Linked DNA regions of Sphingobium yanoikuyae. The protein of the gene in region 3 interacts with the protein of the main gene of each other region in a pairwise test. Links are inferred from orthologs where the notes say so. Each region holds a gene or a part of one and is shown on either strand. Other genes may lie near its edges.

What was found.
Region 1: the proteins of rlmB (region 3) and tsaE interact in binary tests that used the Escherichia coli proteins (3 or more experiments, as listed by UniProt). The link is inferred for Sphingobium yanoikuyae from one-to-one orthologs.
Region 2: the proteins of rlmB (region 3) and U0025_RS10190 interact in binary tests that used the Escherichia coli proteins (3 or more experiments, as listed by UniProt). The link is inferred for Sphingobium yanoikuyae from one-to-one orthologs.

What each region holds. Positions count from the first base shown.
Region 1 is NZ_CP139979.1:2,116,039-2,125,952, forward strand. Bases 4,548-7,245 are described here. They hold tsaE (tRNA (adenosine(37)-N6)-threonylcarbamoyltransferase complex ATPase subunit type 1 TsaE), read right to left. Parts: upstream 6,270-7,245; coding sequence 5,826-6,269; downstream 4,548-5,825. Other genes in these bases: U0025_RS09735 (nucleotidyltransferase family protein), read right to left, coding at 4,548-4,846; U0025_RS09740 (aminoglycoside phosphotransferase family protein), read right to left, coding at 4,843-5,829; U0025_RS09750 (sensor histidine kinase), read right to left, coding at 6,277-7,245. Also shown: double-strand break repair helicase AddA, read right to left, coding at 1-1,187; double-strand break repair protein AddB, read right to left, coding at 1,168-4,146; more of U0025_RS09735, read right to left, coding at 4,139-4,547; more of U0025_RS09750, read right to left, coding at 7,246-8,625; ahcY (adenosylhomocysteinase), read right to left, coding at 8,804-9,914. UniProt on the Escherichia coli protein: Required for the formation of a threonylcarbamoyl group on adenosine at position 37 (t(6)A37) in tRNAs that read codons beginning with adenine.
Region 2 is NZ_CP139979.1:2,223,129-2,233,281, reverse strand. Bases 4,360-7,296 are described here. They hold U0025_RS10190 (bifunctional ADP-dependent NAD(P)H-hydrate dehydratase/NAD(P)H-hydrate epimerase), read left to right. Parts: upstream 4,360-5,100; coding sequence 5,101-6,492; downstream 6,493-7,296. Other genes in these bases: U0025_RS10185 (class I SAM-dependent RNA methyltransferase), read left to right, coding at 6,489-7,296; U0025_RS10195 (hypothetical protein), read left to right, coding at 4,745-5,101; U0025_RS10200 (N-formylglutamate amidohydrolase), read left to right, coding at 4,360-4,693. In the rest of the region: U0025_RS10215 (electron transfer flavoprotein-ubiquinone oxidoreductase), read left to right, coding at 1-1,460; U0025_RS10210 (tetratricopeptide repeat protein), read left to right, coding at 1,486-3,102; U0025_RS10205 (4-(cytidine 5'-diphospho)-2-C-methyl-D-erythritol kinase), read left to right, coding at 3,120-3,980; more of U0025_RS10200, read left to right, coding at 3,977-4,359; more of U0025_RS10185, read left to right, coding at 7,297-7,694; U0025_RS10180 (type III PLP-dependent enzyme), read right to left, coding at 7,858-9,051; U0025_RS10175 (carboxynorspermidine decarboxylase), read right to left, coding at 9,312-10,153. UniProt on the Escherichia coli protein: Bifunctional enzyme that catalyzes the epimerization of the S- and R-forms of NAD(P)HX and the dehydration of the S-form of NAD(P)HX at the expense of ADP, which is converted to AMP.
Region 3 is NZ_CP139979.1:5,118,271-5,128,266, forward strand. The notes cover bases 3,024-5,803. They hold rlmB (23S rRNA (guanosine(2251)-2'-O)-methyltransferase RlmB), read right to left. Parts: upstream 4,894-5,803; coding sequence 4,153-4,893; downstream 3,024-4,152. Other genes in these bases: U0025_RS23900 (2Fe-2S iron-sulfur cluster-binding protein), read left to right, coding at 3,024-3,290; U0025_RS23905 (hypothetical protein), read right to left, coding at 3,300-4,067; U0025_RS23920 (DMT family transporter), read left to right, coding at 5,168-5,488; U0025_RS23925 (glycoside hydrolase family 3 N-terminal domain-containing protein), read left to right, coding at 5,650-5,803. Outside these bases: U0025_RS23875 (hypothetical protein), read right to left, coding at 1-357; U0025_RS23880 (hypothetical protein), read right to left, coding at 554-751; U0025_RS23885 (DUF4136 domain-containing protein), read left to right, coding at 1,045-1,581; U0025_RS23890 (YidH family protein), read left to right, coding at 1,595-2,227; U0025_RS23895 (DNA-3-methyladenine glycosylase family protein), read right to left, coding at 2,267-2,896; more of U0025_RS23900, read left to right, coding at 2,973-3,023; more of U0025_RS23925, read left to right, coding at 5,804-7,935; katG (catalase/peroxidase HPI), read left to right, coding at 8,067-9,996. UniProt on the Escherichia coli protein: Specifically methylates the ribose of guanosine 2251 in 23S rRNA.

The DNA.
Region 1 (9,914 bases), 3.0 Mb from region 3 along the record:
TGGTCCAGCTTGTAGCGGATCCATTCGGCGATCCCCTCCTTCTGGAGCAGGGACGCTGTGCGCGCGATCAGGTCGTCGAAATCGACAGCGCCGGCGAGCCGCTTGGCTTCATCATAGGCGCGGGCATAGGCACGGCCGGCATGGAGCGCGCGGGCCAGCAGGGCGGCATAGTCCGCCTGGAGCTTGACCCCGATCAGTTCGGCGCAGCGGGCATGAAGCCGCGCCGTTGCCTCGCCATAGCCGTCGATCGGCGGTACCCAGCCCTTGGCGGAGATGAGATCGCCATCCGCCTTGGCCCAAGCGCTGTGCAAGTCGGTCAGGGTTGCGGCACGCGCGGCGGGATCGCGGCCGCGCCAGGCGGCGATCCGGTCGCAGCGCTCCAGTGCCCGCCCCGTGCCCCAGTCGGCATTGGCCTGCGCCACCCAGGCGAGGCTGCGCATGTCGAACATGGCGTCGCTGCACTGTTCCGCCACCCAGGCGTCGATATCGCCTTCGGGCAAGCCCAGTTCGCGCGCCAGCCAGGGACCGATATCGCCGGGTAGCTCTGTCAGTGCGGAGAGGCGCGCGGCACAGCGCAGCAGGAAAGTCTCGGCCGCCCCCTCTCCCAGTCGCAGGCTCAAAGCCTGCAACGCGTCGATCAGGTCGCCATCGCCCAGTTCCTCGGCGCGGATGACCATGTCGGCCAGCGTCTGGCGGGCCAGCACACCCTGTTCGCGTGCGTCGAGCGGACGAAAGCCGGGGGCGAGATCCGCCTCCAGCGGGAAGGAGGCGAGCAATTGCTGACAGAAGCCATGGATGGTCTGGATGCGCAGGCCGCCACCGGTCGATTCCAGCACTTCGGCGAACAGGCGGCGGGCGCGGTCGCGCGCTTCCGGTCCGCTCTCTTCGCCCAGCGCTTCCAGATCGTTGAACAGATCGCGTTCCTCGGCCTGCACCCAGGTGGCGAGCCGATCATGGATGCGGTCGGCCATTTCCGCCGCGCCAGCCTTGGTAAAGGTCAGGCAGAGGATATTTTCCGGCCGCACACCCTGCAGCAGCAGGCGGAAGACACGCGCGGTCAGCACATGGGTCTTGCCGGTGCCGGCGGAGGCCGACAGCCAGACATGGGCGTCGGGCGCAGCGGCCAGCGCCTGCGCGCCGGCCAGCGGTTGCAAAGGGCTGGAGCCTTTAGCCATCGTCGCGCCCATACCATTCCTCCAGCCGCATCAGTTGGTCATAATCACCATAATTGGCCACTTCCGGATTGACCTGCGCGGCGAAGGGCGCAGCGCCGGTCAGCCAGGTTTCGGCCGCGTCGCGGAACTGGTCGTAGACGAAGGCGGTGAAATCGGCGGTGACCACCTTGTCGCGCTTGCCCATCGGATCGACCGGGCTCTCGCGATAGCCAAAGGCGTCGCCCTTCTTGGCGAGCGACCAATATTCGAAACTGCCCGCCACCCGCGCGCCGGCCACGCCGGGAAAGGCGCCATCGGCGGATTCCGCGATCAGGCCGAGCAGGCCCAATTGCAGCGCATAGCCGCCGCGCACCTGCCTCGCGCTGGGCGGCTTGCCGGTCTTGTAGTCGACGATGCCGATGCTGCCATCGGGCATCCGGTCGATGCGATCGGCCTTGCCGGTCAGCAGCACGCCGGCAATCTCTGCTTTCCCTTCGGTCTCCACAGCCAGGATATGGCGGCCCGCGGACTGATCCTTCGCCACTTCGGCCGCGATCCAGCGGATCGCCTCGATCAGGCGCGGCTGCCATAGGGCGCGGAGCAGCGGATGGACATCGGGCCGGGCGAACATGGCGCGGGCGCGCGCCTCCAGATCGGCCGGATCACGGCTGCCGCCCTGCGCCCAATGCTCCAATATCTCATGCACGACCGTGCCGCGCCAGGCCGGGCCGGCATCGGCATCGACCGGATCGAGGCGATTGAGCTTCAGGATACGCCGGGCATAGAAAGCAAAGGGATCGGCCTTCAGCCGGTCGACATCGGTGACGGGGATGCGGGTCGGACGGACGGCGAGCGGGGGCACCGGCGCGGGGCGCGCGGACGGCCGGTGGCTAGGTGGCAGGTCCAGCGCATCGGCCAGCAGGCGATAGCGATCAGCGGTTTTCCATTGCGGCCCTGCCATCGCCTTCAGGCGCAGCCAGAAGCGCGAGGCGATCGCCGGCCCACCGCTGCCGCGCCGGGCACGGGTGATCAGGACATGCGGGGCGCCGAGCGCGCTCGCAAAATCATGCGCAGCAAGGCCGATCCGGGTTTCCAGGCCCGGCAAGCCCAGTTCGCGGCGGATGCGCGGCGCCAGCCAGGGATCGGGCGACGGCAGGCCCGGCCAGCTACCTTCGTTGAGGCCGCCCAGGATCATCAGGTCCGCCTGCACCAGTTGCGCCTCGACCAGGCCCAATATGGCAATGCGCGGATGCCCGCCCTGCGGCGGGCGCACCGACACGCCGCCCAGCATATGGTCGAGCAGCGCCGGCAGCGATCGGATATCGGCCTGACGCGGCCCTTCGGTGGCGGCCGCCTCCATCTCGGCGAACAGGTCGGCCGCGGCATGGCCCTGATGCCCGGCCCAGAGCGCGTCATTGGTGAGCGCTCCGGCCTGTTCGCGCACCGCCGCCAATTGTCCCGCCAGATCGGGCGCGAGCGCGAAGGCGGCTTCCAGCGGTTCGAGCAGATCGCGCGCGCAGGGCCACCAGGCGCGAGCCTGCGCGCGCAGCTCCTTCTGCCGGTCATCACCCTCGCGCGGCTCCAGCAGCAGGTCGATGCCGCGCAGCCCCGCCTGTGGACGCGGTCCGCGCAGCAGCAGGTCGAGTTGGCGCACGCCCTCCAGCCAGGGCAGGCGCATCTCGCCGCGCATCACCAGCGGATGCTTGAGCAGGGTCAGCAGCGCCACTGGCGCAAAGCGCTCGGCCGCCGCCTCCGCCATCGCGATCAGCAGGGTGCCGGGCGGCAGGCGGGAGAGCGGCTGACCGGCGGAATCGTCGGCTTCTATGCCCCAGCGGCGCAGATGGGCGGAGACGCGCACGGCGAGCTGCCGGTCAGGCGTCACCAGCGCGGCGGTGCGTTCGGGCGTTTCCAGCGCCTCACGCAGCGCAATGGCAATGGCCTGCGCTTCTTCGCCCGGCGTCGCCACCTCCAGCGCCTCGACCCCGGCGAGCGAGCGGTCGGCGGTCTTGAGGTCGCGCCAGCGGCTGGTCAGGCGCGGCGGCAGCATCGCGTTGGAAATATTGCGGCCGCGTACGGCGCGGGCATCATGCTCGCTGCCCCAGCGCCACTGGGCGACATCCTCGCGGCTGGCGCTCATCCGGTCGAGCAGACGCTTCAGAGCATATTGCGGATGGGTCTCATGCCCGGCTGCGCTGCGGCCGGTGACGGGATCGGGCGGGAACGGACCGATCGCCGCCCAGGCGTCCTCGTCCAAATTCTGGTCGAGCCCGGCGAACACCACCTGGCCGTTGGGCAGTTCGGCGATCCGCCGCAGCAGCCCCGCGATCGCCGGCGCGGTGGCGCTGATGCCGGCCGCGACGATGAAGCCCGGCGGCGGGGCCTCAGCCCAACGTGCAGCGACCCGATCGAACAGGCGATTGCGCCGATCCGCAAGGTCGATGAAGCCCAGCCGCGCCAGTTCGGCCGGCCAGCGGGCAATCAGGATGGAGAAGAGGTCGAGCGATTTTTCCCAATGGCTCGACAGCCCCTCGATCAGGTCGAGCTTCGACAGCGCATCGAGCGGCGCCCGCTCCACCTGCATCTGGTCGAGCACGGCGCCGAGCGCCTGCCCCAATTGCAGCGCCTGGCCGGCATCGGCCGCGCCGCCAGCATCCTGCACCATGCGCGCAAGGATCATCTGCCGTCGCATCGGCGGGATGGCGGCGGGAACGGCATCGCCTTCCCACAGCGGATCGAGCGCGCCGCCAACTTCCTCGCCCAGTTCCGGATCGCCCAGCGCGACCAGACGGGGCAGCAGCAGGCCGCCCTCGGCCCGACGGACAAAGGCATCGCTGACGGCGCGGACGGCGCGATTGCTGGGGAGCAGGATCATGCCCTGCGCCAGGCGGACGGGATCGCTTCCTTGCTGCGCCAATATGCCGGCGACCAGCGCGTCGGCGAAGGCGCGGTGCGCCGGGATGGTGTACAGCGCCGGCTTGGTCCGGTCACCCATGGGCGATCATCGACTCCACGACGGGAATGGCCTGCGGCGTGCCCACGTCGAACCACAGCCCCTGATGCACCGCGCCATAGAGACGCCCGGCCGCGATCGCACGGTTCCAGAAGATGTTCGTCGAAAAGACATCCGCCGGCGGATCGACCAGCAAGCGAGGCGAGAGGATCTGGACGCCGGTGAACACGAACGGCGCGACGTGGGCGGTCTTGCGCCGGGTCAGACGGCCATTGGCATCCATATGAAAATCGCCCGGTCCGCTATGGCAATTGGCCCGCGCCAGCGGCACCAGCAGCAGCAGCGCGTCCATCCGTTCGGGATCCCATAGCCGCTGCATCATGCCCAGCGTTTCGGCCGGGCCATCGATCCACAGATTGTCGCTATTGGCGCAGATGAACGGCTTGTCGCCGAGCAGTGGCCTGGCGTGGATCAGCCCGCCGCCGGTCTCCAGCAGCTTGGCCCGCTCGTCCGAGATGCGGAAGTCCATGTCCTTGCGCGTCCTCAGATGCGCCTCGACCGTGTCAGCAAGATAATGGACATTGACCACCACCGTCTTGATGCCGCCGGCCGCGAGCCGATCGAGCGCATGGTCCATCAGCGCCTTGCCGGCGACCTTTACCAGCGGCTTGGGCCGCGTTGCGGTCAATGGCCGCATCCGCTTGCCGAGGCCTGCTGCCATGAGCATGGCGGTATCGATCATGCCTGGGCAAACTCCGCGAGCGCATGATGGCGCTTGTCGGCAGGGATATTGGCGTCGAACCAGACCTTCACCGGCGCCAGCGCCGGATGGGCGAGATCGCGTTCCAGCAGCCCCCACATGCGCGGCAGGTAGGACAGATAGCGCGGCTTGTGGTCGCGCTTCCAAAGGCGGGTGAAGATGCCGATGATCTTGGCGTTGCGCTGAGCGCCCAGCACCGCATAGGCGGCATCGAAATCGGCCGGCGGATTGGCGACCGCATGATAATGGGCGAGCATCGCCGCCTCCAGTTCGGGCGACACGTCGCGCCGGGCATCCTGCAGCAGCGAGACGAGATCATAGGCCGGATGGCCGGCCAGCGCGTCCTGAAAATCGAGCAGGCCCAGGCCTCGCACTTCGGGCCGGTCAATCAGCATGATATTTTCGGCATGATAGTCGCGCAGCACGGTGACGACAGGGCTTGCCGACTGTTCGGCGATCGGCAGCACCGCGTCCCAGGCCGCATGATATGCGTCGGCATCGACATCCAGCTCCAGCGCCGGGCAATACCATTCGGTCAGCAGCCCGACCTCGCGCTGATAGACCGCGCGGTCATAGGGCGGGACATCCGCTGCGGGCAGCTTGTGCAGGTCGGCCAGCAGATCGATCGCGCGGCGATAGACCGCCAGTTCACCCGCCGGATCCTCCTCGACATGCTCCTTCAGGCGCTCGTCACCAAAATCTTCGATCAGGACGAGGCCCTGCGTCAGATCCTGCGCCAGGATTGCCGGCGCGGCAAAGCCCTGACCCAGCAGATGCTGAGCAATCACGATGAACGGACGCGGATCTTCATGCGGCGGCGGCGCGTCCATCAGCACGGCACGGCGGCCGCCGTCGACCACGCGGAAATAACGACGGAAGGAGGCATCGCCGGCAAGCGGCACGATGGCGGCGCCATCCCAACCCGCCTGCGTGAGGAAAGCGGGGGCGGTTGCGGGGGGGATCATATCTGTGACCATCGGTCCGTCCAAGCGTCGGGCACGCGCGCTGTCAAGCGCCGTGCGCCATCCGGCTCGATCATGATGGTCAGAAACAGGGCGTGCGACCAGAGCCCATCGCCCAGCCTGTCGGGCCATTCGATGATCAGCAGGCTGTCCTGCAGATATTCGTCGAGCGCCAGCTCGGCCGCTTCCTCCGCATCATCAAGCCGGTAGAGATCGACATGGGCGACCGGCAGGCGGACATCGGGAATGTCATAGGGCTGGACAATCGCGAAGCTGGGGCTGGGCGCCTCCCCTTCCAGGCCGAGCCCCTCCAGCAGGCCGCGCGCCAACGTCGTCTTGCCGGCGCCAAGGCCGCCTTCCAGCGCGATGACGTCGCCGATGCGGACATGGCTCGCCAGTCGTCGGCCCAGATCGAGCTGAGCACCCTCGCCCTCCAGGATCATATCCAGCTCAGCCACGCGGCAGCTCGATCACGACCATCGTTCCCTGCCCCGGCTCCGACACCAGTTCGAACGTGCCGCCATGGGCTTGTGCCAACTGCTTGACCAACGGCAGGCCGATCGTCGCGCGCGCGCCCTTGCGATTCTGTTCGGCGCGGCTGATCGCATCGAAGATCGTGGCTTGCCGGGTGGCATCGATGCCGGGGCCATTGTCCGACACGACAAGGCGGGCGAGATCGGGACCGCCATCGCCATGCAACAGCACCCGTGCGCCCGAGCCGCAATAGCGCACCGCATTTTCCAGAAGATGATCGACCGCCTGGCCGATCCGGCGTGCATCGCCCTGGATCACCCCCAGCGTATCCTGCAGGGTAACGGCAAGATCGATCCCCTTGGCCTTTGCCTCGGCGTCGATGCGCGCGACGCTGGCGCGCACCAGCGCCGCCAGATCGACCTCGCTGCGTTCGATCGGCAAAGTGCCGGCCTCGCCCTGGGTCAGGTCGAGCACATTGTCGATCAGCATCGACAGGCGTCCGGTGCTCTGCAGGATGCCGTTCACATATTCGACCGCACTGTCGCTGAGTTCGCCGGCATAGCCCGCGCTCATCATCTCGGCAAAGCCGGCTATGGTCGTCAGCGGCGTGCGCAATTCATAGCTCATGTTCGTGACGAAGGCGGTCTTGACCTTGTCGGCCTGTTCCAGCGCCTCATTGCGATCGCGCAGCATCTGCTCGACCCGCCGGCTGTCGGTGACATCCAGCATGGTGAACAGCGCATTGCCATCCGGCAGCGGAATGGCGGCAAATTCGAAGATGCGCCCGTCGGCAAAGCCGACATGGCCGACACGCTGCTTGCGCTCGACCGTTGCCGCGCGGACCAGTTCGCGCACCAGATTGCTCTGCTGCGGCTTGGCAAGCCGGCTCTGCACGGCGCGCATCAACTCATCGATGCGGGGATGCTTGCCCAGCGCCTCTTCACTGATGTCCCAGATTGTGCGGAAACGGCTGTTCCACAGATGCAGGCGCCCATCCGACGAGAAGACGCCGATCGCCTCGAACAGATTGTCGAAGGTCGCTGTCCGCACCCGCAGCAGCGTATCGCGCGCGCTCGACAATTGCACCTGCTCGGTCCGATCCTCGAAGATCAGCAACAGGCCACCGTCGGGCAGCGGCTGGGCATAGACGCGCAAATGCGTGCCATCGACCAGCAGCCAGTTTTCCTCCAGCGGATCAGGCGACAGGAACCAGTCGCGCCGCTCCGCGCGCCAGGCCGGGAAGTCACGATTTTCCGGCAGGCGGCGGGCATCGCGCATCTGATCGAGCACACGCTCGAACAGCGGTGCATCCGTGAGCGCTTCCTGTTTCAGGCCGAACAGGCTGATGAAGGGCTGGTTCCAGAAACGCAGCGCCCGGTCGGGACCAAAGCGCGCAACACCGGCCGACAGACGATCGAGCAGATCGCGCTGCGCCGCTTCCAGCCGACGATGCTCGACCCGCGCCTGTTCCAGTTCATGCTGGTCCATCGCGAAACCTGCGACACCGGCCGCGCCCAGCGGCACGTCGACGACGCGCATCGTCCGCCGTTCGCCGTCGATCGTTGCCGGAACGATACGGGCAAGAGAATTGCCCTCGTCGAGCGCCTGTGCTGCGGCGTCCTGCGGGCTGAAGCCGTTCACATTCTCGACCAGTTCGGTGCCGTTCATGATCACGTCATGGGCGCCAGCGCCGTCGACGGCGCGGACATAGGCGCTGTTGACCAGGCTCAGGCGCAGGTCGGGCGTGCGGTGCCACATCGGGAAGGGCGCCGCTTCCACCAGTCCGGCGAGCGCCTCCAGCGCCTCGCGCAATTGTCCGACGGTCGCGCTCAGCGCCTGGATCTCCGCCTGGCTGTCGGTCGCGTCGAAGATCCACAGCACGACGCCGCCATTGGCGGCCAGCGCCGGCCCGGCGGGCGCACCGCGAACCAGCAGCGTGCGCGACGAGCCGCTGCCCCGGATCGGCAGCGAAAAACTCTTGCCCGCTTTCTGTGCGGCGCCGATCTCGCGCCCCAGTGCAGCCGCATCGGCCGGCTCAAGCCCGCCATCGGGCGCCGTCAGTTCGGACACGAAGGTCGGTACGCGGTCCCGGCCCAGCCATTTGCCCAGCCGGTCGGCGGCCTCCATCCGGCCGTCGGGATGAATGATGACGGGCGCAGCCGGCGCCGACGCGAGCAGCGTCGTCAGTCGATCAAGCTTCCCCTGCGCCTGCATGCCTGCGCGGCGCATGCGCTGACCCGTGATCAGCGCCCATATCGCAGCCCCCAGCCAGCCGGCCATCACCGTGCCCAGCAACAAAGTGGCAAGCGGGCTCATAGACCCCATTGCGCCATTCCCATCCCGTTCGCGACCAGTTGTTTATCGTTCATACAGACCAATGGCCACGGGCCTAACGCAACTTGGCGCCGGCGGAAAGCGCCCAGATATGATGAATGCCCGGCACAGCATGGTCCGGGCATCGGATAAGGTAAAAGGGGGAGGATGGCCTCCCCCTTTCCAATTTTTAGTAGCGGTAATGGTCCGGCTTGAACGGGCCTTCCACCGGCACGCCGATATAGTCGGCCTGACGCTGGCTGAGCTGGGTCAGCTTCACGCCCAGCTTTTCCAGGTGCAGCGCGGCGACCTTCTCGTCCAGATGCTTGGGCAGGACATAGACGTCGTTGCCGTAGGTTTCGCTCTTGGTCCACAGCTCGATCTGCGCCAGCGTCTGGTTGGTGAAGCTGGCCGACATCACGAAGCTGGGATGGCCGGTGGCGTTGCCCAGGTTGACCAGGCGGCCCTTCGACAGGACGATGATCTTCTTGCCATCGGGGAATTCGACTTCGTCGACCTGCGGCTTGATCTCGGTCCACTTCATGTTGGCGAGGCCGGCGATTTCGATCTCGCTGTCGAAGTGACCGATGTTCGACACGATCGCCATATTCTTCATGGCGCGCATATGATCGACGGTCAGAACGCCTTCGTTGCCGGTGGCGGTGACGAAGATGTCGGCGCGCGGCGCGGCTTCTTCCATCGTCACGACTTCATAGCCTTCCATCGCGGCCTGCAGGGCGCAGATCGGATCGATTTCGGTCACGAGAACGCGGGCACCGCCGTTGCGCAGCGATGCGGCCGAACCCTTGCCGACATCGCCGAAACCGGCAACGCAGGCGACCTTGCCAGCCAGCATGACGTCGGTGCCGCGACGGATGGCGTCGACCAGCGATTCCTTGCAACCATAGAGGTTGTCGAACTTCGACTTGGTGACGCTGTCGTTCACGTTGATTGCCGGGAAAGGCAGCTTGCCCTTCTTCGACAGTTCATACAGACGATGCACGCCGGTGGTGGTTTCTTCCGACACGCCCTTGATCGACTGGACGGTCTTGGTCAGGAAGCCAGGACGCTCAGCCAGCACGCGCTTCAGCACGGCGCAGAAGATTTCCTCTTCCTCGTTCGACGGCGTGAACAGCTCTTCGCCGGCTTCGACGCGGGCGCCCCACAGGGCGAACATGGTGGCGTCGCCGCCATCGTCGAGGATCAGGTTGCAGACGCCGCTGTCGTCATTGTGCCAGTCGAAGATGCGCTCGACATAGTCCCAATATTCCTGGAGGCTCTCACCCTTGACGGCGAAGACC
Region 2 (10,153 bases), 2.9 Mb from region 3 along the record:
ATGAGCTGATCCCCGACTGGAAGGAACAGGGCTGCCCGATGGCCGATGTTCCGGTCACCGACAACCAGCATTGGGTCTTGTCCAAGGCGGGCAAGATGGCGATGCCGCACATCATGACGCCGGGCTGGATGCACAATAAGGGTACCTATACCGGATCGCTGGGCAATCTGTGCCGCTGGCTGGCCGAGCAGGCCGAAGGTCTTGGCGTCGAAATCTTCCCCGGCTTCGCCGCTGCCGAAATCCTCTACAATGAGGATGGCAGCGTGAAGGGCGTCGCGACCGGCGACATGGGCATTGCCCGTGATGGCGAGCGCAAGGCGGACTATCAGCCGGGCCTGGAACTGCACGCCAAATATACCTTCTTTGCGGAGGGCGCGCGCGGCCACCTGACCAAGATCCTCAAGCGCCAGTTCGACCTGGAGGCCGATTGCGAGCCGCAGGTCTATGGTCTGGGGATGAAGGAATTGTGGGACATCGATCCCGCCAAGCATCAGCCGGGCCTTGTCATCCATACGCAGGGATGGCCGCTAACTGACGCATATGGCGGCGGTTTTCTCTATCATCAGGCCAATGGCCAGGTTGCGCTCGGCTTCGTTGTCGGGCTGGGCTATCGCAACCCGCACCTTTATCCGTTCGAGGAATTCCAGCGCTGGAAGCAGCATCCGGAAATCCGCAAGTTCCTGGAGGGCGGTCGCCGCGTTTCCTATGGCGCGCGCGCGATCAACGAGGGCGGCTGGCAGTCGATCCCCAAGCTGGTCTTCCCCGGCGGTGCTCTGATCGGTTGCTCGGCCGGCTTCGTCAACGTGCCGCGCATCAAGGGCAGCCATACCGCCATGAAGTCGGGCATGCTGGCCGCCGAGGCCGCGTTCGAGGCGATCCAGGACGAGCGCGCGCGCGACGTGCTGCACGATTATGAGGATCGCCTGCGTTCCAGCTGGATCGCGGACGAACTGAAGCTGGTGAAGAATGCCGAGCCGCTGCTGGCCAAGTTCGGCAACACCATCGGCACGCTGCTGGCGGGCATCGACATGTGGATGCGCACGCTCAAGATCGGCCTGCCTTTCACCATGAAGCACAAGCCCGATTGCGAGAAATTGTGGCGCAAGGACCAGTGCGAGAAGATCGCCTATCCCAAGCCTGATGGCGTGATCAGCTTCGACCGTCTGTCCTCTGTGTTCCTGTCGAACACCAATCATGAGGAGGACCAGCCGGTCCATCTGCAGCTCAAGGATCCGTCGGTCCCGATTTCCTACAATCTGCCCCTTTATGACGAGCCGGCTCAGCGTTATTGTCCTGCCGGTGTCTATGAAGTGGTCGGTCTGGAAGAAGGGGAGCCTCGCTTCCAGATCAACGCGCAGAATTGCGTCCACTGCAAGACATGCGACATCAAGGACCCGACCCAGAATATCAACTGGGTCGTGCCCGAGGGCGGTGGAGGACCGAATTATCCGAACATGTAGGGGCCTGATTCCAGGACTGTTGCTGATGCTGCCGGCTGCGGCCGGCGCATCGGTTGATCCCGATATGGCCTTGCATGCCTATGCCCGCGCGCGCCTTGCCGATGGTGAAGGCGCGTTGGGCGTTGCGGTCGACAGCTATCGTGTGGCCCTCGCCGGCGATCCGACGAGCCTCGCCATTGCCCGCCGTTCCTATGTGCAGGCATTGGAAAGTGGCGACATGCCGCTGGCGCTGCAATCGGCCGCATTGCTGGATGAGGGCGGCATGCTGCCGCGCGACGGCACCTTGCTGCGGATTTGCGACGCATTGGGCCGCAAGGATTGGGCGACGGCGCAGACCTTCACCGATCGCCTGGTGGAGGAGGGCAATTTCTCCTTCCTCGCCCCGATCGTGCAAAGCTGGATATCGCTGGGCCAGCGCCGCTATGTGGCGCCCGTCATCGACAGCAAGGACAAGTTCGGCGCGCTGGGCGCCCGCTATCTTGACGAACATGTGGCGTTGCAGGCCATGGCGCGGGGCGACAAGGAAGAGGCCATCGGCGCGATGCGTCGCGCCTTGGCCTTGCGCGTGACGGACGACGAAGCGCTGCGCCTGACCTTCGCCGCGCAACTGGCCGGGCGCCGGGCGAAGGCGGATGCCCTGGCCCTGCTGCCCGCCGATGAGGCGAGCTTCGCCAAGGCCCGTACGGACGTTGCCCGCGGCAAGGTGCCGGGAGCGATTGCCGCGCCCTTCACACCCAGGCAGGGCTTTGCGCAATTGTTGGCCCGCCTCGCGGTCGACATCGCGTCTGATGAAACGGGCACGGCGCTGGGCATTCGTCTGGCGCGGATCGCGACCTTTGCCGATCCGGCCGCTGCCGAGCCGCATCTGGTGGCGGCGAAACTGCTGGTGGCGGGTGATCTTGCCAATTATGCGGCGGCGGAAGCGCGCAAGGTGCCGGCGACTGGCTGGTATGGCGCGCTCGCCCAGGCGGAACTGGTCGAGGCACTGGCGGCATCAGGAGATCGCGACGGCGCGATTGCACTGGCACAGAGCCTGGCATCGGCTCTCAACGCTGAGCCGGAACGCCTTGTAAGGCTTGGACGATTGCTGGCAGACTCCGGTGATTTCGACGGCGCTGCGTCGGCCTTTCATCGTGCGCAGGCGGGCTATTCGGCGGACAGCCTGCCCTGGGCGCTGCTGCTGTTTGAAGGCAGTGCGCTGGAGCAGGGCAAGCGGTGGGACGAAGCCCGTGCGGTGCTCGAAAAGGCGGCCGTCATGGCCCCGAATGAACCGGTCATCCTCAATTATCTCGGCTATGCCCAGATCGAACGGCGGCAGAATGTCGATGTGGCGCTCGACCTGCTGAAAAAGGCGAGTGCGCTCAAGCCCCAGGATGCCTCGATCACGGACTCGCTTGGCTGGGCCAAGTTCGTGACCGGGGACGTCAAGGGCGCTGTCCCGGTGCTGGAACGCGCCGCAGCCGGAGCGCCCGGCGATGCGACGATCAACGAGCATCTGGGCGATGCGCTGTGGACCGCCGGTCGCCGCTACGAAGCCCGCTATGCATGGCGCGCAGCGGCCGTCTTCGCGGAAGGGGATGTCGCCAACCGGCTTGACGCCAAGGCCCGTGAAGGGCTGAAACCCGAATATGCCGCGCCCTGAGATTGCATTGAAATTCTGTGAATATATCTGATCAACTAACTGAAATTGCTTATGCAAAGGTCAATCTTGCCTTGCATGTGCGAGAGCGTCGCGCGGATGGCTATCATGCGCTGGAAAGCCTGTTCGTCTTTGCCGAGGATGGGGACATTCTCCGCGCCGGGCATCGCGACGATGGCGTTATCACGCTCGCCGTGGAAGGCCCTTGTGGTGCTGGCCTGAGCGGCGACGAGGACAATCTGGTCATGCGAGCGGCGAGAAGTCTTCAGGCGGCCACCGGGATAACGGCCGGCGCCGATATTCGGCTCGATAAGCGACTGCCGGTTGCGTCGGGTATCGGTGGCGGTTCGGCGGATGCGGCTGCGACGCTACGCCTGCTGATGCGTCTCTGGAATATCACCGTGGAAGGCGCTGTATTACAGCAATTATCCCTGTCGCTTGGCTCGGACGTGCCGGCCTGCTTGGCCAGTACCACGCAGTTGGTGCGCGGCCGTGGCGAACTGCTGGAGGCGCAGGCACTGGATGACCTGTCGTGCCGGCCGATGCTGCTGGTCAATCCGCGGGTCGGCGTGTCGACGGCATCGGTCTTTGCCGGCTGGGACAGGATCGATCGTGGCCCGCTCGATGCTCGGAATATTGACGGGCTTGCGCGCGCCGGCCGCAATGATCTGGAGGCGCCGGCCCGGCTGTTGGCGCCGGTGATCGGTGATGTGCTGCAGGCATTGCAGGCGCAAGCTCCCCGGCTGGTGCGTATGTCCGGGTCGGGCGCGACCTGTTTCGCGTTGTTCGATGACGGGCAGGCAATGACGCAGGCCGCGACGGCCCTCCGCCATGATCATCCGGATTGGTGGGTGATGGAAACGAGGATCAGGACATCATGAGCGAAGCCTTCATCACCGTGCGCGAGGGCGATCTCGACCTGCTGATCATCGTCGATCATGCCTCGGCCCATGTCCCCGACGATATCGACTTGGGCATCGATCCGACGCTGCTTCGTGAACATATCGCGATCGACATCGGCGTGGCGGAGGTCAGCCAGTTGCTCGCGGCGCAACTGAACTGCTCGGCGATCCTGGCCGGTATCTCTCGCCTGGTCATCGATCTCAACCGCGAAGAGAATGCGCCTGGCCTGTTGCCGGTGATGAGCGACGGCCATGCCATTCCGGGTAATCGGGACGCTGATCTGGCCGAACGGATGCGTCGCTTCCATCATCCCTATCATCATCAGGTGGCGGCCATGCTTGACGGCATGACGTCACCCTTCATCCTGTCCGTGCATAGTTTCACGCCGCGCCTGGCGAGCGATCCGGCGCAGCAGCGGCCCTGGGATATCGGCATTCTCTATAATCAGGATGATCGGGCGGCGCGGATCGCCATTCCGATGCTGGAGGCGGCCGGCCTGAATGTCGGCGACCAACTGCCCTATTCGGGGCAATTGCTCAACGCGACCATGAACCGCCATGCGGAAGCCAATGGCATCCCCTATCTGGGGATCGAGATGCGGCAGGATCTGGTTGACGAGGCTGCGGGGCAGCGCCGCTTTGCCGATCTGCTCGGACCGATCGTGCTGGAGTGCCGTAACCGACTGAGTTGATGGTCGGGCCTGGCGCGCCGGGTTATAAGGATGTCGAAAGGGGATGTTCTGATGGGGCTGCGATTGTCTGGCGCATTATTGCTGGCGGGGCTGGCCTTGGCGGGATGTGACGGCAAGGGCGGCGGGAGCGGGGCGATCGCCGATGACGAAAGCTTGACCGACTGCGCGATCGGCAAGGGTGATTGGTCGCGGGCCTGCGGCGTCGAACGCGAGGGCGACATGCTGACCCTGCGCCATCCCGATGGCGGGTTCCGGCGGCTCAGGATCGTGCAGGACGGGCGTGGCCTGGTTTCGGCCGATGGCGCCGAGGAGGCGAAGCTCACCATTATCGACAAGGGGCTGGTCGAAGTGACGATCGGTGCCGACCGGTATCGGCTGCCCGCTACCGTGGCGGCCAAGCCGAATTGATGGTGCCCGACCCGATATTGACGGCAGAGGCCATGCGCGCGGCCGAGCAGGCGGCTTTTGATGCTGGTGTCGATCCATATGCATTGATGGAACGGGCGGGGGCTGCGGCGGCGCAGATCATCTGGCGTGCCGGGCATCGACGCGATGCACTGATCCTCTGTGGTCCTGGCAATAATGGCGGTGATGGCTTTGTTATCGCGCGTATATTGCGCGAACTGGGCGTGCCGGTGCGGGTCTCCTCCCTGGGGGACAGCCGAACCGCATCGGCCCAGCGGGCCAGGGCATTATGGGACGGCCCGGTAGAGGCGCTGGCCGATGCCGCGCCGGCGGCACAATTGGTCGACGCGCTGTTCGGCACGGGGCTGACGCGCGGCCTGGATGCGGCGGTGGCGGACCGATTGGGCGAATTGGTGGCGCATGCCAATCACAGCTATGCGATTGATCTGCCCAGCGGGGTGGGGACGGATGATGGCCGGCTATTGTCGGCGGTGCCGAAGTTCGACGTGACGATCGCATTGGGCGCATTCAAGCCCGCGCATCTGTTGCAACCGGCGGCTAGTCTTATGGGAAAGCTGGTGCGGGCGGACATTGGCCTCGCCATGCCGCAGGACATGCATATGCTTGCACCGCCGCAGCTTCGTGCGCCTGACGCTGCTGCGCATAAATATAGCCGAGGTCTGGTCGGGGTTGTCGGCGGTCTTATGCCGGGCGCGGCGGCGCTGGCGGCAGCCGCGGCGGCCCATTCCGGTGCTGGCATGGTGAGGCGCTATGACGCATCGCCTTGTGAGGCCGGGCCACATGCCATCGTTCATCAGCAGGTTGAGGATGAGGCTGTCCTGAGCGACGCTCTTTCCGACCCTAGGCTGGCGGCCGTGCTGGTCGGTCCGGGATTGGGTCGGGAGGATGGGGCGCAGGCGCGGCTTGATGCAGCGCTGGCATGCGGACGGCCGCTGGTGCTGGACGCCGACGCGCTCACCTTGCTCGCAGGAAGGGCGGCTACCCATGTCCCGGCCGGATCGATCCTGACCCCGCATGAGGGCGAATTCGTCCGGCTTTTCGGCGATCTGCCGGGCAGCAAGATCGATCGGGCGCTGGCCGGTGCGCGCATGGCGAGCTCGGTTGTGGTCTACAAGGGTGCGGACAGCGTGATCGCCGCGCCGGATGGCCGGGTAGCCGTGGCGCGGAGTGCTTCGACCTGGTTGTCGACCGCTGGCACGGGCGATGTGCTGGCGGGGCTAGCCGCCGGGCGACTGGCCGTGACCGGCGATCCGTTTCGCGCGGCGTGCGAGGCGGTCTGGCTGCATGGGGAGGCCGCACGGCGAGCCGGGCCGGCTTTTGTCGCGGATGATTTGCTTGCCGCGCTTCCAGCCGCTATCGGCTCGCGGCTGTGACCCAAGATAATGATCTCATCCTCCGCATCGCCGCCAAGGGCGATGGCGTCACCGCCGATGGGCGGCATTTCGCACTGGTAGCACCGGGCGACCGGATCGCTGCCGACGGCAGCATCATCGCTGGCCCGCATCATGTCGACGCGCCCTGCATCCATTTTCCCGGATGCGGTGGCTGCGAACTGCAGCAGATCGACGAGCCGAGCCTGGCTGATTTCGTCAGCGCCCGCGTGACCGGCGCGCTGGCCGGGCAGGGCGTAGTGCCGCAGATGGTGCTGCCGGCCCATGTTTCGCCACCGCGCACGCGTCGCCGTGCCTCGCTGCGTGCCGCGCGGCAGGGCAAGCGGATCACCATCGGCTTTGCCGAGCAGGGCAGCCATGTTCTGGTCGACCTGACGATGTGCGAGATACTGGATCCGCGCCTGTTTGCACTGATCGCGCCGCTGCGGACGATGCTGCTGACCTGCCTGCCCGACAAGCGCGCCGCGCATGTGCGCATGTCGCTGACCGATCAGGGCGTCGACCTGCTGCTGGAAGGCGTGAAGGTCGAGGGGCTGGCGGCGGACGAGGCGCTGGGCGATTTCGCCCGCGGGCACGCTCTGGCACGGCTGACCATCGACCAGGGCGATGGCCCGGAGACGCGGTGGGAGCCGGAACCGGTGACCGTCAGCTTTGGTGGCGTCGCGGTCGGCTTTCCGCCCTATTCCTTCCTGCAGGCGACACCTGATGGCGAGGCGGCGCTGGTGAAGGCAGTGCAGGATGCGCTGCCGGCAACCGGGGCTGTCGCCGACCTGTTCTGCGGTCTCGGCACCTTTGCGCTGGCGATCGGCGCCAATCGGCCGGTCTATGCGGCGGAGGGCGCGCGCGATCTGGTGCTGTCGCTCAAGCTTGCCGGCCATCGCGCGCAGCGGCGCATGGTGGCGGATCATCGCGATCTGTTCCGCCGGCCGCTGACGCCCGAGGAACTGAACCGCTTTGCCGCCGTGGTGATCGATCCGCCCCGTGCTGGTGCGCGCGAACAGGCGATGCAACTGGCGCAGTCGACCGTGCCGCTGATTGCCTATGTCTCGTGCAATCCGGGCAGCTTTGCCCGCGATGCCGCGCATCTGGTGGCGGGTGGCTATGTGCTCGACAGCGTCATGCCGGTCGGCCAGTTCCGCTGGTCGACCCATGTCGAACTGGTCGGGATTTTCCGGCGCCCCTGAGCGATTTCCTGCGAAGTTCACACCGTCGTTGAGGGGGCAAATGCCCCAAAGAAAATCCCTCGCTGCGAGGGGGCGGCAGCGAGGGATATAGTCTTTCGTTCGATCCTCGGCCTATGCGGGCCGTTGGACGGGCATCCTCTCCTAAAGGGGAGCGACGCCCGTCTTAACCGAGCTTGATGACAGTTGCGCGACGACGGGCCGGCAGCGTTTCGGCATAGAGGCTGGCCATCGGCTCGTCCGACACTTCGATCGTCGATTCCGAGGTGAAGCCGTTGAAGCCGGTACGCATCGCCGCGCCATAGGCGCCGAGCATGCCGATCTCGATATAGTCGCCGACCTTCACGTCCGCCGGGAGCATGAACGGGCCGACCATATGGTCCATGTCGTCGCAGGTCGGGCCATAGAAGGAGAAGCCTTCCAACTCTTCCTCGCTCTCATCCTCGCGCAGCAGGGCGACGGGGAAGCGCCAGCCGATATGCGCGGCATCGAACAGCGCGCCATAGGCGCCGTCGTTGATGTAGAGTTCCTGGCCACGGCGGCGTTCGACGCGCACGATGATCGAGCTATATTCCGCCGACAGCGCGCGGCCGGGTTCGCACCACAGTTCCGACGAGTAGCTGACCGGCAGGCTTTCAAAGCCGCGATGGATCGCCTCGAAATAATTTTCGAGCGCGACCGGCTCCATACCCGGATAGATGGACGGGAAGCCGCCGCCGACATCGATGATGTCGACCGTGACGGCTGCGTCCACGATCGCGGCGCGCACGCGCTCGATCGCATCGCTATAGGCCTGGGGGCTCATCGCCTGGCTGCCGACATGGAAGCAGATGCCCAGCGCATCGGCGGCCTGACGGGTTGCCATCAGCAGCTCGCGGGTCTCGCCCAGCTCCGCGCCGAACTTCGACGCCAGGCTGAGTTCCGAATGTTCGGACGAGACGCGCAGACGCACGCACAGCTCCAGATCGGTCGCATCACCGGTGGCGCGCATGATCTTTTCCAGCTCGTCGATCGTGTCGAGCGAGAAGGTGCGCACGCCATGGACATGGTACGCTTCTGCGATCGCTTCCTCGGCCTTGACCGGGTGCATGAAGCAGAGCTTGGCCTTGCCTTCGAGCGTTTCGGCAACGAGACGCACTTCGGCGATCGAGGCCACGTCGAAATGCGTGATGCCCGAATCGAAAAGCGTACGGATCAGATCAGGAGACGGATTCGCCTTGACTGCATAGAGCGAGCGACCCGGAAACTTCTCAGTGAAGAAACGGGCGGCCCGAGCTGCGGCTTCGGGACGGATCAGCGTTACCGGTGCTGCCGGTGTGAGGGCGGTCGCTACCCCCAGCGCGCTATGATGCTTGTGCAACTCAAGGGACCTCCAGTGTAGTTCAGGGCGAAAAAGCTGCCTTGCGGTGGAAGTCCCATGGGGCAGCGAGCGGCCGATATATGCGGTGGGGTCCCCCCTGTAAAGCGCATATGAAAATTTTGTTGCGCAGCCCGCTATGAAACGTGCGTCATCCTGGATGGGTCGTTGAAAAGGCAGGATATTTCGGCCGGACGAAAGATAGTTTCCGCAAAATTAACGCGGAATTTCACACGCCCGGCCGGACAGAAACAGGAATGGAATCAGGACAGGCGGCTCTTGAAATCCGCGTAGGAAAAGCTGCGGATTTCCCGGAGTTCATCGCTCTGGGAATTCCACAGCCAGATGGCGGGCAGGGGCACGCCGTTGAAGGTGTTGGTCTTCACCATCGAATAATGGGCCTGGTCCAGGAAGGCGATGCGGGCGCCCGGTTCGGCGCCGCCAGGCACCCGATAATCGCCGATGATATCGCCCGCCAGGCAGGATGGACCGCCCAGGCGCGTGACCGGGCCTTCGTCCTGCTCATGCAGCATGGCGGGGCGATAGGGTGCCTCGATCACGTCGGGCATGTGGCAGGTGGCGCTGATGTCGGTGATCGCGACGGGCATGCCATTGTCGATCACGTCGAGGATCTCGCCGATCAGGATGCCCGCATCGAGCGCCATCGCTTCGCCCGGCTCGATATAGAGTTCAAGCCCGGTCTGCGCCTTGATCGCCTGAAGGAAGGCGATCAGCTCGTCGATCTGGTAGTCGGCGCGGGTGACATGGTGGCCACCGCCGAAGTTCAGCCATTTGAGGCCGGCGACATGGGGCATGACGAACGGCTCGATCGCCGCCCAGGTGCGCTGGAGCGGCAGGAAATCCTGTTCGCACAGATTGTGGACGTGGAGGCCGTCCACCTCCTCCAGATGCTCGGCGCGCAGCTGGTCGATCGGGAAGCCAAGGCGGCTGTGCGGCTGCGAGGGGTCATATTTGGGTACCTCGCCCTCCGGGTGGAGCGGATTGATGCGCAGGCCGATGTCGAAGATGCGACCTTCTGCGCGCGCGGCGTCGATCACCGGCTTCATGCGGGCGATCTGGCCGGGGCTGTTGAAGATCACATGGT
Region 3 (9,996 bases):
TCGCACCGCGAACATCAGCGGATAGATGGCGAAGAGGAAGGCGCGCAGCACCAGCAGGTTCATTTCCGACGCGGTGATTTCCTTGCCGATGCCGGTGGTCGCGACCTCCGGCATCTTCTGGTGCGACGCCACCTCGATCAGGTGCGACAGCAATATGGTCAGCATCAGGAACAAGGGCGGGCTCAGCATGTCGGTAAATTGCTGGTCCGGCGCATCCTCCAGTTCCTTGTCGGAATAGCGCAGCATCTGGATCGGGTGGCGGATGGTCCGCCATAGGGTGCGGGGATAGAAGACCAGCCAGCTCATCGCCTCATAGAGAAATTCTTCCAGCGACTGGAACAGGCGTAGGAAATCCATCGATACTCCCGATCATGAGGAAGGCTGGCATTCCGCCGCCGGGGCAGGGGCGTGCCGCCGGGCAGGGTTGTGCAGGCGAGCTGGGCAGGCGTTGGTGCCGCCTCGGCCGAATGTTTCCCGGTTCAGCGCAGGCCGGTTCAGCGTGAATCCGTCAGCCTGTTCAACACAGGCCCGTCCGGCTCGGATGATGGCCGCGCTAGCGGTTGCTGGCGAGCTGCTGCCCGGCGCGCGCCGCCGGCTTGTCCGCGGTCAGATCGTCGAGCCAGGGCATGGCCGGTGGCGCCAGTCTGACGGTGGGGGTTGCATCCTGCGGCGTGCCCATGCTGCTTGCCGTGGCCAGTGCCACACAAATGCCGGCGCCCGCTGCGACCATTGCAGGCCAGTCTCTTACCATCGCACACAGCTCCCTCTGCTGGGCTGCGATCGGCAGGAAAAGTTTCGCGATTGGCGCCGCGACTCACCCGTCCGAACGCTGGAATAAGGGATGATCGCGCATTCGCGGGCATCGCGCCATAGCGGATTTTCCGGGGGTCGGGCGATCGTCCCGCTTTGGTCCGACCGCGGCTCTCGGGCGCCGCTTTACGCCATTGGTTAGGGATATCCGGGGCGGTCCCTAGGGGAGAATCCCGATGGCTGGCCCGGCGTCCGCTTGGCTATGCCCAGGGATATTCAAAGGGAGGTCGCGATATGATCAGGCGCATATTCGTCACGGGTCTGCTGCTGGCGCTGGCAGGCTGTGCCACCACGCCGCGGGTCAATTATGATGCCGATCCCGCCGCCAATTTCGCCAGCTATCGCAGCTATAGCTGGGCGTCGATCAATGTGCCGCAGGGCATGAACCCGCTGCTGTTCCAGCGGGTGAAGGCGTCGATCGACACCGCCCTCGCGGCGCGGGGCTATAGCCAGGCCAACCCCGGCGAATTTGCCATCGGCTTTACCCTGGGCGCCCGCGACCGGGTGGAGGTAACCGATTTCGGTCCCTACGCCACTTATTATCGTCCCTGGGGCGGGTGGGCCGGCTGGGGCGGCTATCGCAATGTCGATGTGCGCAACGTGACCGACGGCACGCTGACGGTCGACATTTATGACACCGGGACGAAACAGCCGGTCTGGCACGGCACGGCCACGCAGGAGGTCAGCCGCAAGAGCCCCGACCAGGCGACAATCGACAAGGCGGTGACCGCCGTGCTCGCCAATTTCCCGCCGCCGATCAAGCCGAACTGACAGGAGGGGGCATATGGCCGAATCGCAGGAACCCAGGGGCGCGCCCATCCGTCCGGCCCGCAATGTGGGCGAGCCCGTGCCGCCCATTCCGTCGGTCGACATGAGCGATCCCGAAGGGGCATCGACCGCCTATTCGCATTTCCGCACCGGCCTGTCGCGCCATCGCACGGGCCTGTCGGAACATCGCACCGACCTGTCCGAATATCGCACCGACCTGTCCGGGCATCGCACTGAAATGTCGATGCGCCGGACCGGCATGTCGTTCCAGCGCACCCGGATGAGCGCGGACCGGACCCTGATGTCGGAAATGCGCACCGCGCTGTCCCTCATCGGCTTCGGCTTCACCATCAACCAGGCATTCCAGAAGATGCAGGACGCGGGCAGCATCCAGAATGTCAACGCGCCGCGCAATTTCGGCGTGGCGCTGCTGGTGTTCGGCATCGTGCTGCTGGCCGGCGGCATCGTGCGCCATGTCCAGTTCGCGACCGAATTGCGGGATCGGCGCAAGATCATGACGGAGGATGGCCTGATTCACTCCGACAGCCGCTTCCCGATCTCGGTGACGCTGGTGATTGCGCTGTGTCTGCTGGCGCTGGCGCTGGCGGCGGTGCTGGGCATCGTCTTCAACATCGCCCTGCTGGGCTGAAGCGCGGGCAGGCGGGCGGGGCCTGTGCCCCGCGGCGTCTCAGCTCTGCAGCATGTCCTGCCCGCTATTATAATGGTGCCAGGCCATGATCGCGGCGGCGCCGCGATGCGGCCGCCATGCTTCGGCGAGATCGCGGGTCAGCTTCTCGCTCGGCCGCTCGCCCAGGCCCAATATCCGCCCGACCGCGATCTGCACCGCCAGGTCGCCGGCCGGCCAGATGTCGGGGCGGCCTTCGGCGAACAGCAGATAGATTTCCGCCGACCAGCGGCCGATCCCCTTGATCTGCACCAGTTGCGCGATCGCGACTTCATCGTCGGCGGGGAGGGCATGCAGGTCCAGCGTGCCGTCCACGACCAGTTCGGCCAGGCTGCGGGCATAGCCCTGCTTCTGCCGCGACAGGCCACAGGCGCGCAACGCATCGAAATCGCGCGCCAGCAGCGCTTCGGGTGTGCAGCCCACGCCCAGCTCCGCCTCCAGCTTGCGCCAGACCGCTGCGGCGGAGGCGACGCTGACCTGCTGGCCGACGATGGTGCGCAGCAACGTCTCATAGCCCGGCTCGCGCACGCGCGGCACCGGATAACCGACGCTGGCGATCGCCGCGCCGAATGCCGGCTCCGCCGCAGCGATGAAGTCCAGGCTGACGCGCAATTCTTCCGCCGTGCTTACCATGTCCGCCTGTCCAGCCCTTGATTTCGCCGTCGCTGTCGGTCAGAGCGGCGGGGATAAGTCCAAAAGGAATGGGTAGATGCCGAAGCTGATCGTGGTCAACCGTGATGGTGCCGAACAGACTGTTGAGGGGGACAAGGGTCTCTCGGTGATGGAAGTCATTCGCGACCATGGCTTTGACGAACTGCTCGCGCTGTGCGGCGGCTGCTGCTCCTGCGCGACCTGCCATGTCTATGTCGACCCGGCCTTTGCCGACGCCCTGCCGGCGATGAGCGAGGACGAGAATGACCTGCTCGACAGCAGCGATCATCGCAACGAGACCAGCCGCCTGTCCTGTCAGGTCGTGCTGAGCGATGCGCTTGACGGTCTGCGCGTCACCATCGCGCCGGAAGACTGATCCCTTATTTCAGGGCCTGACCCGCAACGTCGCGGCCGGCGCATCGCCGGTCAGCGGCGTGATGGTCCATGTGATGCGCTTGCCCTCCGGCACGGTGGTTGCGCCATCTTCCTGATTCTGGCTGACGATCTCTGCATCGGTGGTCAGCGTGAACGTGCCGTTCAGCGCCTTGGCCGCCGCGTCGCCCGATCCGCCGCCCATGCCGGCCGGCCCCTGGCTCTTGTCGAAACCGTTGGAAAAGCCCGGTGCCTTCACCCGCACCCGGTCCGCCCCGCGCATTTCCACCGCGACGAAGGGCAGCACGATCTGCGCGTCGATGTTGAAGGGGAAGAGGAAGGCATGGTCCAGCCTTCCGCTGATCGCATAGTCGATCGCGAATTTGTGATCGCCCAGATACTGGACCGACCGGAACCCCTTTTCCTTGGTGAGCGCGCTCGCCATCGCCTGCATCTGCGCATCGTCGCCGCTGGCCTTGTCGAACTGGGGCTCGGCGGGCGGGGTGGGCGTCTTGCTCTGGCTCTGCACCACCTTCTGCAGCACGGCCTCCTCGCCCTCGGGCGGGGCGACGCCTTCCAGCGGATCCTCCTCCGCATCGCTGTTCAGGCCGCCCAGCGCCTTGTCCATGTCCGACGCCAATATCTCGCCCTTATAGGCAAAGGCGAAGCTGCGGTCGGCGCGGATGTCGAGGGTGGAGGTGAAGCTGCCGGGGGTCACCAGGCATCCGGGCAGCATCAGCAGCGCCGCCAGTGCGCCCGCCGCGCGGGACAATAGGACCATGGCGAACCCCCGTTCGTCTGCGCGACGATATGGGCGGGGCAGGGCGCCCTACCCACATCGTCGCAAGATGGTGCCCGGCGGCCGCTTACCGGCTGGTGGCGGCGTACAGGGCGATCGCTGCCGCATTGGAGACGTTCAGGCTCTCCATGCGCGGGCTGATCGGCAGCTTAGCGATAATGTCGCAATGCGCCATGGTGTTGTGGCGCAGCCCTTCGCCCTCGGCGCCCAGCACCAGCGCGACGCGCGATTCGCCGATCGCGTCGGCCAGCACGGTGTCGCAGTCGCCGTCCAGGCCGATGCGCCAGTAACCAGCTTCGGCAATCTCTTCGAGCGCACGGGCCAGGTTCACCACCCGCACCCAGGGCACGGTTTCCAGCGCGCCCGACGCGGCGCGGGCCAGCACGCCCGATTCGGGCGGCGCATGCCGGTCCTGGGTGACGATGCACAGCGCGTCGAAGGCGGCGGCCGAACGCAGGATCGCGCCGACATTATGCGGGTCGGTCACCTGGTCGAGCACCAGGATCGGGCGCTGGTCGTCTCGTCCCTGTTCCAGCACGTCGCCCAGCCAGACATCGTCCAGCGGCTCGACTTCGGCGACGATGCCCTGATGCGGCGCATCCGACGGCACCATGCGGCCCATGTCGGCGACGTCGGAATAGACGATCGGCAGCACGGGCGGCAGATCGAGCGCGCCGATCGCTTCGCGCGTGCCCCATATCTTGCGCACGACGCGGTTCGGATTGGCGAGCGCAGCCGTGATGGCATGGCGTCCGTAGAAGCGGGGGAAGGCGCCTTTCGGCTTGCCGGTACGATGTCCTCTTTTCATGTTTTCGCTCTTTTCACATCACCCCATTGACAGGCAAGCCTCCATTCGCCATTGAGCCGCCTCCAGCGCGGCGGGACAGCAAATTTCCACCGCGTAGGGCACTGGACAGGTGGCCGAGTGGTTAAAGGCAGCAGACTGTAAATCTGCCCGGGTTTCCGTACGCTGGTTCGAATCCAGCCCTGTCCACCACTGCCCTCATCGGCGCGCCGCCTCTTTCGGGTTTCCGGTCCGCGCGCCGCTCCAGCCGAGCCCGTTACCGCAAGAGGAACGCCGCTTGGCCTGGGTCATTCTCGGCATTGCCGTATTCACCGAAATCATCTGGGCATTGAGCCTGAAATGGGCCGCAACTATCGGCAGCTGGCAGGCATCGGCCGTGCCGATCGGCCTCAGCTTCCTCAACATGGGCCTGTTGGCGCTGGCGATGCGCGATCTGCCGGCGGGCACCGCCTATGCGATCTGGACGGGCCTGGGCGCCGTGGGCGTCATCATCGGCGGCATGATTCTCTATGGCGATCGGGTCAACATGGCCCAGATCGGCTTCATGGCGATGATCGTGATCGGCGTGGTCGGTACCAAATTGTCGGCCCAGGCGTGATTGCTACTCCTAATTCGCGCGACATGATTCGGCGCATGGCCTGATCGCGGGATCGGGGCGCCGCGCCGCAGGCTTATTGCCGCAGCGCAACAAAATCGGCGCAAGTCCGTTTGTCTTCGGACAAGCCCCGTTCATTCTTCCCCGGTTACGCTCTCTCCCGCATGACTCTTGATCGCCGCGACCTCCTGATCCGCACCCTGGGCGGTGTCCTCGCCCTTGGTATCCCCCGCCGCGCGCTGGCGCAGGCCGACGTTGCCCGCGTCGATGACCTCATCGCGAAGATGACGCTGGAGGAAAAAGCCGGGCAGATGACCTGCCTCGCCGACAGTTTCCGCCCCTTCAACCCACCCAACCCGGCGGCCGGCATCCAGGACGAGAAGCGTCTGGCGGACGAGATTCGCAAGGGCCGGGTCGGCTGCCTGTTCAACGGTATCGGCGTTGCCGGCGCGCGTCGCGCGCAGGAGATGGCGGTCAAGAACAGCCGCCTGGGCATCCCGCTGCTGCTGGCCGGCGACGTGATTCACGGGCTCAAGACCATCTTTCCCGTGACGCTGGGGGAGGCTTCCTGCTTCGATCCCATGCTGGTGGAAAAGACGGCGCGGGTCATGGCGGTGGAGGCGACGGCGGCGGGCCTGCACCTTACCTTCGCGCCGATGGTCGATGTCGCGCGCGACCAGCGCTGGGGCCGGGTGGTCGAGGGCGCAGGCGAGGATGTCTATCTGACCGGCCTGTTGTCGGCGGCGCGGATTCGCGGCTTTCAGGGGCGCGACCTGCGCCGCGACGATTCGCTGCTCGCCTGTCCCAAGCATTTCGCCGCCTATGGCGCGGTCGCGGCGGGCCTCGAATATGGCAGCGTCGACATCAGCGACGAGACGCTGCGCGAAACCCATTTGCCGCCCTTCGGCAAGGCCTTTGCCGCCGGCGCGCTCACCACCATGGCCGCCTTCAACGAAATTAACGGCGTGCCCGCCACCGCCGACCGCGAATTGCTGACCGACATATTGCGCGGCGAGATGCAGTTTCGCGGCTTCGTCTTCTCCGATTACACCGCCGACGAGGAACTGGTCGCCCATGGCTTTGCCGAGGATGAGCGCGACGCCGCCCGCCTCGCGGTGCTGGCCGGGGTCGACATGTCGATGCAGAGCGGCCTCTATATCCGCCATATCCCCGATCTGGTAAAGAGCGGCGCGGTGCCGATGGCGACGGTCGATGTCGCGGTGCGCCGCATCCTTTATGTGAAGACCGCGATGGGGCTGTTCGACAATCCTTATCGCTCGCTCGACGAAGAGGTCGAAAAGGCGCGCATCGGCACGCCCGCCCATCATGCACTGGCGCGCGAGGCGGCGGCCCGATCGGTCGTGCTGCTCAAGAATGATGGCGTGCTGCCGCTCGATCCCGCTGCCGGGCAGAAGATCGCGCTGATCGGCCCGTTCGGCGAGGACAAGGCCAATCTCTATGGCCCCTGGGCCTTTTACGGCGATCCCGACAAGGGCATCGACATCGCCACCGGCCTGCGCGCGGCGATGCCCGATCCCGCGAAGCTGACGGTCGAACTGGGCTGCGCGGTCAACGGCCCGATCAAGGACGGGATCGCCCGTGCCGTCGCGGCGGCGAAGGCGGCGGACGTGGTGATCCTGGCGGTCGGCGAATCCCAGGCGATGTCGGGCGAGGCGCAGTCGCGCACGATGATCGAGCTGCCGTCCTCGCAACAGGCGCTGGCCGATGCGATCGCCGCCACCGGCAAGCCGGTCATCGTGCTGCTGCGCCATGGCCGCGCGCTGGCCCTGCATGACGGTGTCGCCAATGCCCAGGCCTTGCTGGCGACCTGGTTCCTGGGGTCGGAAACCGGCCATGCGCTGGCCGACATCCTCTTCGGCAAGGTCGATCCCTCGGCCAAGCTGCCGGTCAGCTTCCCCTGGGAAAGCGGGCAGGAGCCTTTCTTCTACGACCGCAAGTCGACCGGCCGACCGACCGTGGACAATGGCAGCACCGAATATAAGGCGCGCTATGCCACCACCGACAACAGCGCCCGCTTCCCCTTCGGCCATGGCCTCAGCTACACCGATTTCGCCCTCAGCGACCTGAAGCTCTCCGACACCGCGCTGCGCTGGGACGGCGCGGTGGAGATCACCGTGCGCCTCACCAACAAGGGCAAGCGCAAGGGCAGCGAGGTGGTGCAGCTCTATATCCGCGACCGCGTCGCCAGCCGCACCCGCCCGATCCGCGAACTGAAGCGCATCCAGCGCGTGACCCTGTCGCCGGGCGATTCCACCCAGGTCCGCTTCACCTTGTCGCGCACAGACCTCGAATTTGTCGGCGCCGGCAACCGCCGTATCGCCGAGCCGGGCCTGTTCGACCTGTGGGTCGGCCAATCCTCGACCGGCGGCCTGCACGGCCAGTTCACCCTCTACGCGGCGGTGCCGACTTCTCCGCCACCAAAAGGCTGAACTCTCCGATCCACCCTCTCTCATAGGAAAATCCGATCACTGTGACGGAATCGATTCGTTTCGATCCGCCGCCGCGCAGGACTACCCCTTTTCGCGCCTTGAACAGGCAGAACAGGACAGGGGAGAGAAACATGTCCACGACCCGCATTTCCACATTCGCCTTGGCGTGCGCGCTGCTCGCCAGCCCGGCGCTCGCCGCCGAGACCAAGCCAGCCGCCGCTGCCGCGCCCGTCGTCACCGAAAAGCCGGGCGGCATGACCAACAAGGACTGGTGGCCCAACCGCCTCGACCTCACCGCCCTGCGCCAGCATGAGGCGACCCGCGCCAATCCCTATGGCGCCGACTATGACTATGTGAAGGAATTCAACAGCCTCGACCTGGACGCGGTCAAGGCCGACATCCGCAAGGTGCTGACGACCTCGCAGCCCTGGTGGCCGGCCGACTATGGCCATTATGGCCCCTTCTTCATCCGCATGGCCTGGCACAGCGCCGGCACCTATCGCGTTGGTGACGGCCGCGGCGGCTCGGATGGCGGCGAACAGCGGTTCGATCCGCTCAACAGCTGGCCCGACAATGTCAGCCTCGACAAGGCCCGCCGCCTGGTCTGGCCGATCAAGCAGAAATATGGCCGGAAGCTCAGCTGGGGCGACCTCATGGTCCTGTCCGGCAACGTCGCGCTGGAGGATATGGGCTTCAAGACCGTGGGCTTTGCCGGCGGCCGCATCGATGCCTGGCAGCCGGACGTCGTCTATTGGGGGCCGGAAACCAAGATGATGGGCACCGAGCGCTCCAATCCCGACGGTTCGCTCAAGCGCTCGCTTGCCGCGACCACCATGGGCCTCATCTATGTGAACCCCGAAGGCCCCGGCGCCAATCATGATCCCAAGGGCGCCGCCGCCGACATCCGCCGCGCCTTCGGCAATATGGCGATGGATGACGAAGAAACGCTGGCGCTGATCGCGGGCGGCCACACCTTCGGCAAGGCGCATGGCGCCAAGAAGCCGGAGGAATGCCTGGGCGCGGAACCCGCCGCCGCCGGCATCGAGGATCAGGGCTTCGGCTGGAAGAACAAGTGCGGCAAGGGCAATGCGGAAGATACGCTGACCTCGGGCCTGGAAGGCGCCTGGTCGGCCACGCCGACCCAGTTCACCACCCAATATATCGACAATCTGCTGAACTTCGATTGGGTGAAGACCAAGAGCCCGGCCGGCGCGACCCAGTGGATCCCGACCGATCCCGCCACCGCCAACATGGTCCCCGACGCGCATGTGAAGGACAAGCGGCACGCGCCGATCATGTTCACCACCGACATCGCGCTCAAGGAAGATCCCGGTTTCCGCAAGGTGCTGGAAAGCTGGCAGAAGAATCCCGAGCTGTTCAGCAAGGCCTTCGCCCGCGCCTGGTTCAAGCTGACCCATCGCGATCTGGGGCCGCAGGCCCGCTATCTCGGCAAGGACATCCCGTCCGAAACCTATAGCTGGCAGGATCCGCTGCCCAAGGCGAGCTTCGCCCCCGTCAGCGCCGCCGATCAGGCCAAGCTGAAGGCCGCCATACTGGCGTCGGGCCTCACCGGGCCGGAACTGGTGCGCACCGCCTGGGCCTCGGCCGCGACCTTCCGCAGCACCGACATGCGCGGCGGCGCCAATGGCGCGCGCCTGCGGCTCGACCCGCAGCGCGGCTGGGCGGTCAACGATCCGGCGGAACTCAGCAAGGTGCTGGCGAAGCTGACCGCGATCCAGAAGGATTTCGCCAAGTCCGGCAATCAGGTGTCGATGGCCGACCTCATCGTCCTCTCCGGTAACGCCGCAGTCGAGCAGGCGGCGCAGAAGGGAGGCTACAGCATCACTGTGCCGTTCACGCCGGGCCGGGTCGACGCCGCGCAGGCACAGACCGATGTCGCCTCCTTCGCCTATCTGGAGCCCAAGGCGGACGGCTTCCGCAACTGGTATGGCCCCAAGGCAGAGGTCAGCCCGGCCGATGCGCTGGTGGACAAGGCCGATGCGCTAGACCTCACCGTGCCGGAAATGACCGTGCTGGTCGGCGGCATGCGTGCGCTGGGTG